DNA from 3 places in the Priestia sp. FSL P4-0332 genome. Region 1 is predicted to be linked to each of the others. Evidence: riboswitches for the same ligand, from Rfam matches in the RefSeq annotation. Region 1 holds a riboswitch; each other region holds the start of a gene.

Region 1 (3,279 bases):
AACATTCTTTTTAAGGGTTTCATATTACGCAGCTTCTTTAGATGACTTAGACTTTTTATTTAAACGAGGAAATCCAATTACAATCGCAATGATTCCGCAAACCGCTGTTAACATTGGATAGAATGTAAATGGAATAATCTCAATCGGTGAAACTTTAGCAAACCCTGCTGCGAGAAGCATTTGTGCGCCGTAAGGGATAAGCCCTTGAACGCTGCATGAAAACAAGTCCAGCAGACTGGCTGATTTACGATTATCAATTGAATACTTATCAGAGATTTCTTTTGCTAACGGACCTGCTGTAATAATTGAAATCGTGTTATTAGCCGTCGCTAAATTAGTTAAACTTACCAGTCCGGCGATGCTGAATTCTCCGCCTTTTTTTGTTTGAATGCGTCGTGTTAATAAATTCAATAAGAACTGAATACCGCCATTATAGCGAATAAGCTCAACCATTCCGCCAATTAACAGAGATAAAATAATTAACTCTGACATTCCGCCAATACCTTCTGTCACAGTTTTAGCAAGAGAAGAAAGCGTGTAGCTTCCGTCAGCTAATCCAATCACGCCGGCTAGCACAATTCCTCCGGTTAAAATGCTTAATACGTTTGCACCAAATACTGCAGCAATGAGTACGCCGATATAAGGCAAGATTTTAAACCAGCTGAAATCTTTAATTTCTACTGATGACGTGTTTCCTAGCGTCATTACAAGCAATAGAATCACTGTAACAATCGCTGCAGGAAGTACGATAAAAAAGTTTACTTTCAATTTATCTGTCATATTTGTTTTTTGCGTACGAACTGCCGCAATGGTTGTATCAGAGACAACAGATAAATTATCACCAAACATTGCACCGCCAATCACACCGGCTATTGCCAATGTAACAGAAACATGCGCTTGCTCACTGATTCCTACAGCGATAGGTCCCAGCGCAGCAATTGTTCCCATTGATGTTCCCATCGAAATTGAAATGAATGCGCCAATAACAAAGATTCCTGCTACGACTAAGCTTTGCGGAAGCACAGAAAGCGCTAAGTTTACCGTTGAATCCACAGCTCCCATGCCTTTAGCGACTTCAGAAAAAGCACCTGCTAAAATAAAAATAAGCACCATAATAATGATATCAGGATGTCCTGCTCCTTTAGCAAAACGCTCCACTTTTACATTAAGTGAATCTTTGCGGTTCATAGCCAGCGCCACAATGGCTGCAATGATAATGGCTACTAATACAGGCAGCTTATAAAAGTCTCCCGTTATAATTCCTGATCCGACAAACAGGACTAAAAAGACGCCCAGCGGTAACAGCGCCCAGCCGTTTCCTTTTTGTTGTTCCATTCTTAACACCTCTTGTTTACGTAATAAAAAAAGACCTCTTCTTATTGATAAGAAGAGGTCTCTTATTTTGTATCATAAGATTACCCTTCTCATCTTCCAAACGAAACATCGTCTGCTGGATTTGGCACCGCACTGCGTACAGCCAGTTGCCGAGACATCATAGGGCCAGTCCCTCCGTCTCTCTTGATAAGAAGTTTATAGTTGTTTTAAAAATAGTCTTTCACTACTGTAATCTCTTTTTATTTAATTGTCAAATGCTATTTCAGAAAAATATATAGTGCGAAAATTCTCACATCAATTAGCTACGTCTCGTTTTAAAAACGCTGCCCAAGCTACGCCCATAAAGAAGACAAAATGCGCGACTAAGACGAAGATTGAAAATGGAATCGTCATGCCGTCAAACATCGTCTTCATTCCGTCCATATACTGCACAAAGTTTGTGTTGGCGAACAGTAAAAATTTCCCCCACCATAAACCAAACTCTGATACTAGTCCTGTTACAGCTTTTGCCCCGATACTTACGACAATAGCTAGACTTGAAGCAAGCGCGCTGTTTCTAAATAAAGACGACAGCATGAATGCGAACGTCATCATCATAAACGTTTCCATATACGCACTATCATACGTAAGCGTAATGTTTTTAAGCAGCTGCGCATCTCCTTCTAGACTGGTAAAGCCAAAGAACAATGCTCCCCATACAAACGAAAAAAGCAAATAGCTCAGTAAATAATACAAGCTAATTAAAATGAGGGTTAGGTACTTGGATGCTAAAATCGTTGAACGTCTAGCAGGACGAATTAAAAGAAACTTAATGGTACCTGCTTCAAACTCTTTTGCAACCATTGACCCTCCAACAGCAAGAGCAAAAAATTGAACAAGAATGAGCATACCTGAACTAAATGACAGGAAGTTCAAAATGTTGTCTTCTGTTCCTGCACTGTTTGCTACTTTCTTCATTAAAAGAGCCATACAAAGAGTTAAAATACCGATTGTAATAAACGTGACTTTTGTACTTCTTTTATGAAACCATTTCATATGTTCATTTTGAATTAACTTAAGCATGGTGCTCTCCTTCCGTAACGGACATAAACGAATCTTCAAGCGTCTCATACACAGGAGTGATTCGGTAGACTAAAATATTGCTGTCCACTAATTTTTTATTCACAGCTGGAATTTGTTCTTTTACAATCGCCACGTCGATACTATGTGATCTCATCGTTACTTCAAATTCTTGTGATAAAAGATCCGCTGCTTTTTGCGCATCAGACACTTCAAATTCTACGTACATTCCTTGATCTTGACGATTTGGAGATAGATCTTGAATGGCTTTTAACTCACCGTCTTGAATAATGCCAACGCGGTCACATAGTGCTTCTACTTCTTTTAATAAGTGGCTCGCGATTAAGATTGAAATTCCTTCTTCCCTGCAAAGCGTTTGTAAATATGTACGAAATTCTCTCATTCCCGCTGGGTCTAGACCATTTGTTGGTTCGTCTAATAAAAGCAATGCAGGCTTATGTAAAATAGCTTGAGCCACTCCTAAACGCTGTCTCATCCCAAGAGAATACGTCTTCACTTTTGCATGAATGCTGTTTTCAAGCTTTACTAAAGCAATCACTTCATCCAAGCGTTCTGATGTGATCCCTTCATGCATATTCGCAAAGTGTTTTAAATTTTGATAGCCCGTCAGATAATCATAAAACTCAGGGTTTTCAATAATCGCTCCAATTGATTTCATAGCTGATGTAAACTGTTCTTTTAAAGGAAAGCCGTTAACGGTAATCGTGCCCTCTGTTTCTTTAATGAGTCCTACGACGGTACGAATTAGCGTTGTCTTTCCAGAACCATTTGGACCAAGCAATCCGAAAATCTCACCGCGCTCAACCGATAAGGATACATCATGCAAAATGGTTTTCTTCCCAATTACTTTACTGACATGATCTA
Region 2 (3,279 bases), 2.5 Mb from region 1:
AAAAATAAGTATCTTGCTCCATTTGGCAAAGTTACAATGTTTTCTTCCACAAATGAAACGCCTGCTGATTTTAAACGCTCAAACTCCTCTTCAATTCCGTCTACTGCCAGCGCAAAATGATGAACTTTACCTTCGTTAGGTAAGCTTGAGTTATACCCTTGAATTAACTCTACAATTACATTGCCTTCTAAACCTAGAAAAGCTAGCTTCAAAGACGGATCGGTATGTGGTAGTTTTTCGATGAGCTCTAATCCCACTTTTTGCGTATAGAACTCAATAGATTCTTCTATATCCTTTACTTGAACGCCTACATGTTCAAATTTTAAAATTGTCATATGCATCACCCGTATCTATAGTATGTAAAAACTATGAAATATATTAAAGAGAAAGGATATAGAAGTCAATATAGGGCTGCTTATCAGGAAAGGGCTCTTAAATCATATTTTTGCTGGAGTGAATAGGGTAGAGGCTTCCATCAAGTGCAAACGAAATTTTGCCTGTTTCTTCAGAGACAACTAAAATTAATGCATCCGATTTTTCCGACATTCCAATGGCTGCACGGTGACGTGTTCCCATTTTTTTGGTCGTTGAAATAATAGACGAGAGAGGTAAAACATTAGCAGCTGAGATAAGCTGATTATTTCTAATTAGGACGGCTCCGTCATGTAAGGGTGTCCCTGGATAGAACAGCGTCTCAACTAGCGTAGCGCTGACAGGAGCTTGAATAGGCATTCCTTTTTGAATAAGAGGGTCTACATTTTGTTCCCGTTCAATGACAATTAGAGCGCCGTGACGTTTCTCAGAAAGGTTATGAATAGCTAAGGACAGAGCAGCATATTCAAATGTATAAGGCGATAAGTAATGACGCAAGTAATAAGAGGCAGCCGTAGCTTGAACATCTTGAAATAACTTTCGCATCTCCTCAAAATCACATAGTATACAATGATCACTCGTGTCTAAATGTTTAATTAAATTAGAGGCTTCAGTTGAAATCTGCTGTAAATATGTTCGCACATTATTTTTAATTGTATCGTCTAATTGAAAAGGTTGTCTCTCCATTTTATATAGCTCCTATCTGTCAGTCAGTGTTATCTGTAATGTGTGCTAATGTGGGTGAATTATCCGTAAAGCTTATAAATCCCTTATTAATTTTATAGAAAGGTTTTATGTTTTATTTAGCAAGAGAATATAAAAAGTTGGAGAAAAAAGAAAGCGTTTTATAAACTGATATGTTCACATTTGGTTTAAATTTACATATGTTGTTTTAAATAAAAGTATAGATATTTCTGTGAATTTAAAGTATAGTTTTCTTATCGGATATATGATTTTTAATGTTGACAAATATTCTAAATATGCTAAAATTTTTAAAAAATGCTTATCAAGAGTGGTGGAGGGATCTGGCCCGCTGAACCCCGGCAACCTGCTTAGCAAGGTGCTAATTCCAGCAAAGTGTGTATCATTTTGAAAGATAAGGTGAAAATTTATTGCCTACCCAGTCTTTCAATATGGAAGACTTTTTATTTTGATATAGCGCAAGCGATAATTTGAGGAGGGACACCAATGACTGTAATCCCCGACTTAAAACAAATCTTTGGGCATGTCGAAGCAAAGTAAGAATTAAATAGTTTCGCTGACTAGACACACTAGAGGCGGTTTTATCCAATTCTAGTGGGTAAAACCGTCTTTTTTTATTGGATAACGCGGATAACTAAGAATTGGAGTGAAGAAAATGGCAGACTTATATACGTACGAAAACTGGAGTGATACGTTTCCAGAGTTCGACAGTGAAGATGAAACAAAAGGAGCCCTTTCAGCATTGCAGTGGGCGTATGATACCTACGGAGATTCAATTATCTATGCATCAAGCTTTGGGATCGAAGGGATCGTGTTAATTGATTTAATTTCAAAAGTGAAAAAAGATGCTGAAATTGTCTTTTTAGATACAGGCGTTCATTTTAAAGAAACATATGAAGTGATTGATGCAATTAAAGAACGCTTCCCTGATTTACGTATTCATATGAAAAAACCGGATTTAACTCTTGCAGAACAAGCTGAAAAACATGGAGATGAGCTTTGGAAGAGTCAGCCTAACTTATGCTGTCAAATTCGAAAAATCATTCCATTAAGAGAATCTCTTGCTCCTTATGATGCGTGGATTTCTGGTTTGAGACGCGAGCAGTCTGAGTCTCGTGCCAGCACGAATTACTTTAATAAGGATGAGAAATTCAAGAAGGTGAAAGTTTGTCCGTTAATTCATTGGTCTTGGAAGGAAATTTGGCGCTATGTGTATAAGCATGATTTGCCATATAACAAACTTCATGATCAAGGCTACCCAAGTATCGGCTGTGAACCCTGTACCGCACCTGCCTACAATGTAGACGATTTACGTTCAGGAAGATGGGCAGGTACACAAAAAGTTGAATGCGGATTACACGAATCTTAAATACGAAAGAGCTGAATAAATGATGCTTTTATATGTTGCCTTTATCATTGCGCTTTTTTTTGCAATGAATATTGGGGCAAGCGGTGCAGCAGCAGCTATGGGCGTTTCATACGGCTCCGGTGCGATTAAAAAGCGAAGAGTAGCCCTGTTCATCTGTGCTGTAGGTATTGTGCTCGGAGCCATTATCGGAGGCGGTGAGGTGGTAAAAACCATCAGTTCAGGTATCATACCTGAAAAATTGCTGTCAGTAGAATTAGTTATTATCATTCTGGCTGCTGCAACGCTGTCACTCTTTTTCGCGAATTTAATTGGTATTCCTCTATCAACAAGTGAAGTAACGGTTGGTTCAGTTGTTGGAGTAGGCGTAGCTTATCAATCTCTGTATGTGGAAAAACTTTTAGTTGTCATGTCTTTTTGGATTATTGTTCCGCTAGTTTCATTTGTCATTGCTTTTTTGATTGGAAAAGTGATAAAACGCAGAGCGCATAAAAAAGAAGCAGAGGGAAAGTGGAAAAGAGTTTTAACGATTTTAGTTATAGCGACGGGATTCTTTGAAGCCTTCTCAGCTGGAATGAATAACGTGGCAAATGCTGTCGGTCCTCTAGTAGGAGCTGGATTAATGGATGCCACAACGGGTGTCATAGCAGGAGGATTGGCAGTGGCGCTCGGAGCTCTTTTACTAGGAGGCCGGGTTATTGAAACAAACGGGAAAAAAATTACTCGCTATTCTGTAGGAGAAGGGTGCATTATCTCGGGTACTGGTGCTTCTCTTGTCACAGTCGCTTCACTGTTTGGTTTGCCAGTACCGCTTACACAGGTCACTACGTCTTCTATTA
Region 3 (3,279 bases), 2.6 Mb from region 1:
AGTGTCTTTTTATGTTTGAAAAACAAAAAATGGACGTTACAGATCGCGTTACAGCTAAATTTCATGACGGCGGCATGAAATTATATGTTGATAAGCAGCCAATTGGTGAAGTTAGTTACGGAACAAGCGGCAATGAATACCGCTTTGAAGAAGGGTATTCGCAAGAAAATAATAAGTTCTACCAATATACGGATGTACAAAAGCAAGGTGAAACGCAAAAATATACAGACTGCGACGAAGAAGCAGGATGGTGCTAAACAGTGGCAACTGCCGCTGTTTTTCTTGTTTTATGGAAACAATATGGCCTAAGCTGCCTTTTAAAACAGTTCTTTCTTGCAAATTTCTTTTAAAAAACAGGTGAACTGTGATACATTAACGAATATTGTATAGCATAAAGAAATGATGTTACTATACAACTGACGATTATGGGTGATGAAAATGGGGCTAATTGAAATCGAAAAAGTAATTATTGTCGAAGGAAAATCAGATAAAAAACGTATCCAAGATATCATTCGAGAACCAATTGAAATTATCTGTACAAACGGTACGATTAGTTTATCAAAGCTGGATGAAATTATTGACTTTACGTTTAACAAAGAGGTATACATACTCGTTGACTCTGATGATTCAGGGAATAAGCTAAGAAAACAATTTAAACGAGAGCTTCCGGAAGCAGAGCATCTATATATTGATAAAATGTACCGAGAGGTTGCTGCCGCCCCTAGACATCACATAGCAACAGTATTACTGAGTGCCAATATCGATGTTAATGCAGAATTTTTAACATAAAAGGAATGAGCAACATGCAAGAATGGAGCGAAAAACAGCTTGACGATCAGTTAAAAGAAGGACAAAGAGCGTTTATCTTTTTCCATACACCTTTTTGCGGGACATGTCAGCTGGCAAAAAAAATGTTAACCGTAGCAGAAGCGATGCTGCCTGGTGTAACTATCGGAATGAGCAATTTAAATTATATGCCTTCAAAAGCAGAAGTATTTTCAATTGAAAGTGTACCTTGTTTGATTGAAGTGAAAAATGGCGAAATGGTAAAAAAACTCTATGCGTTTCATTCTATCGAGCACGTACTTGAAGAGCTTCGATAATCAAACGTTTGTTTAAAATGAAGAAATTGAAAGAGAGCAAACCGTTGGGGCTGTTGAAATCTTGGGATATTATCCCAAGAACAAAATCTGTTGACAGCCTATCTGACACATGCTAAAATCACACTCATGAATGTTCATAAATGAATGAATATTTCCCAAAAACAAAATAATTGTTGCGAACTCTTATCAAGAGAGGTGGAGGGACTGAGCCCTGTGAAACCCGGCAACCGTCAGACTAACTGAAATGGTGCCAATTCCTGCAAAGCTATGCGCTTTGAAAGATGAGAGAAAGGATTAAATATCGAGCCTTTCTGTCATGCGCAGAGAGGCTTTTTTAATGAGGAAAATTGTTTTACGGCTTTTTCATCCTATAGGGCAACCTAACATAATTAAGTTTTTACTAAAGAAGGTGAAGAAATATGATTACATTAACAGACGTTACAAAAATTTATCAGGCTAAAAGCGGTCAAGTAACAGCTGTTGATAATGTGAATCTAACCGTTAACCAAGGTGAAATTTACGGAATTATTGGTTATAGCGGAGCGGGGAAAAGTTCTTTAATTCGCTTGCTAAACGGGTTAGAAACACCAACGACAGGAACGGTCGAAGTAGCAGGTAATGATATTGGAAAAATTAAAGGCGGAAAACTCAGAAAAGCTAGACAAGAAATTAGTATGGTGTTTCAGCACTTTAATATCTTGTGGTCGCGTACGGTGCGAGAAAATATTGCCTTTCCGTTAGAAATAGCAGGGATCTCAAAAGAAAAAAGAATGAAACGAGTAGACGAGCTTATCAAGCTAGTCGGGCTTGAAGGGCGTGAAAATGCTTATCCATCACAGCTTAGCGGTGGACAAAAGCAGCGTGTTGGTATTGCTCGAGCGCTAGCCAATAACCCAAAAGTATTGCTGTGTGATGAAGCAACATCAGCGCTTGATCCTCAAACGACAGATTCCATTTTAGATCTGTTAGTAGATATTAATGAGAAGCTAGGGTTAACCATTGTATTGATTACTCATGAAATGCACGTTATTCGTAAAATTTGTCATCGGGTAGCCGTTATGGAAAATGGGGCAGTGGTAGAAGAAGGACAAGTGCTAGAAGTATTCAGAAAACCTAAGCAGCCGATTACAAAACGATTCGTTCAACAGATTTCTGAACCAGAAGAAACGTTTGAAACAATTGAACAAGTACAGGAGTTATATCCAAGCGGGCAAATTATTCAGCTGACGTTTGTTGGCGGAAAAGCAGAGCAACCGCTCATTACAACGATTTTAAAACAGTTTGATGTAACGATTAATATTTTGCAAGGAAAGATTTCTCATACACAAACAGGTTCATACGGAACGTTGTTCGTTCATTTAGACGGAGAATTAACAGAAGTTGAAAAAGTCATTGCATACATTCATGAGCAGCAGGTAGAAGTGGAGGTAATGACAAATGCTTGAGAAACTATTTCCAAACGTTATTTTAGATGATTTTATTCAAGCGACAAATGAAACACTATATATGACAGCTATTTCAGTTATAGCCACGTTTGTTCTAGGTATTTTATTAGGCTTGCTTTTATTTTTAACGTCCAAAGGACAGCTTTGGCAAAACAAACCTTTATATGCCATTGTGTCAGCAGTTGTAAATATCTTTCGTTCCATTCCATTCATTATTTTAATTGTTTTACTGATTCCATTTACCAAAGCATTGGTAGGAAGTATTTTAGGCGCTAATGCAGCGTTACCTGCTTTAATTGTTGGAGCAGCACCATTTTACGCGCGTCTTGTAGAAATTGGTCTGCGTGAAATTGATAAAGGTGTTATTGAAGCTGCTAAATCAATGGGAGCAACAACAAGCACTATTATCTTTAAAGTGCTGTTACCTGAATCGCTGCCAGCTTTAATTTCTGGTTTGACGGTAACGACAATTGCGTTAGTCGGCTATACGGCAATGGCGGGTGTGATTGGAGCTGGAGGTCTCGGGAATCTTGCATATTTAGAAGGATTCCAGCGCAGTCATAATGATGTAACGCTAGCTGCTACGATCTTAATTTTGATTATTGTATTTATTATCCAACTTATTGGAGATGCGATTACTGCAAAAATTGATAAAAGATAAAGGGAGGATTATTTATTATGAAAAAATGGCTTTCGGCTTTAGCACTAACATCTGCGCTAGTAGTAGGATT

The links. Region 1 has a riboswitch for S-adenosylmethionine ahead of MKY06_RS11385 (Na+/H+ antiporter NhaC family protein). Riboswitches for the same ligand answer to the same signal wherever they lie in the genome.
Region 2: linked by a shared signal. The riboswitch ahead of MKY06_RS25100 (phosphoadenylyl-sulfate reductase) and the one ahead of MKY06_RS11385 (Na+/H+ antiporter NhaC family protein) in region 1 are both predicted to bind S-adenosylmethionine.
Region 3: linked by a shared signal. The riboswitch ahead of MKY06_RS25445 (methionine ABC transporter ATP-binding protein) and the one ahead of MKY06_RS11385 (Na+/H+ antiporter NhaC family protein) in region 1 are both predicted to bind S-adenosylmethionine.

Annotation. Positions count from the first base shown of each region.
Region 1 is NZ_JBBOUA010000001.1:2,253,705-2,256,983, reverse strand. It holds gene MKY06_RS11385 (Na+/H+ antiporter NhaC family protein) at 25-1,335, opposite strand; SAM riboswitch class I at 1,422-1,528, opposite strand; gene MKY06_RS11380 (ABC transporter permease) at 1,630-2,397, opposite strand; gene MKY06_RS11375 (ABC transporter ATP-binding protein) at 2,390-3,279, opposite strand, start outside.
Region 2 is NZ_JBBOUA010000001.1:4,782,256-4,785,534, reverse strand. It holds gene MKY06_RS25110 (VOC family protein) at 1-335, opposite strand, end outside; gene cdaS (sporulation-specific diadenylate cyclase CdaS) at 433-1,059, opposite strand; SAM riboswitch class I at 1,373-1,475, shown strand; gene MKY06_RS25100 (phosphoadenylyl-sulfate reductase) at 1,730-2,443, shown strand; gene MKY06_RS25095 (inorganic phosphate transporter) at 2,463-3,279, shown strand, end outside.
Region 3 is NZ_JBBOUA010000001.1:4,840,508-4,843,786, reverse strand. It holds gene MKY06_RS25460 (YusG family protein) at 12-257, shown strand; gene MKY06_RS25455 (toprim domain-containing protein) at 439-789, shown strand; gene MKY06_RS25450 (thioredoxin family protein) at 804-1,103, shown strand; SAM riboswitch class I at 1,284-1,391, shown strand; gene MKY06_RS25445 (methionine ABC transporter ATP-binding protein) at 1,523-2,548, shown strand; gene MKY06_RS25440 (methionine ABC transporter permease) at 2,541-3,209, shown strand; gene MKY06_RS25435 (MetQ/NlpA family ABC transporter substrate-binding protein) at 3,227-3,279, shown strand, end outside.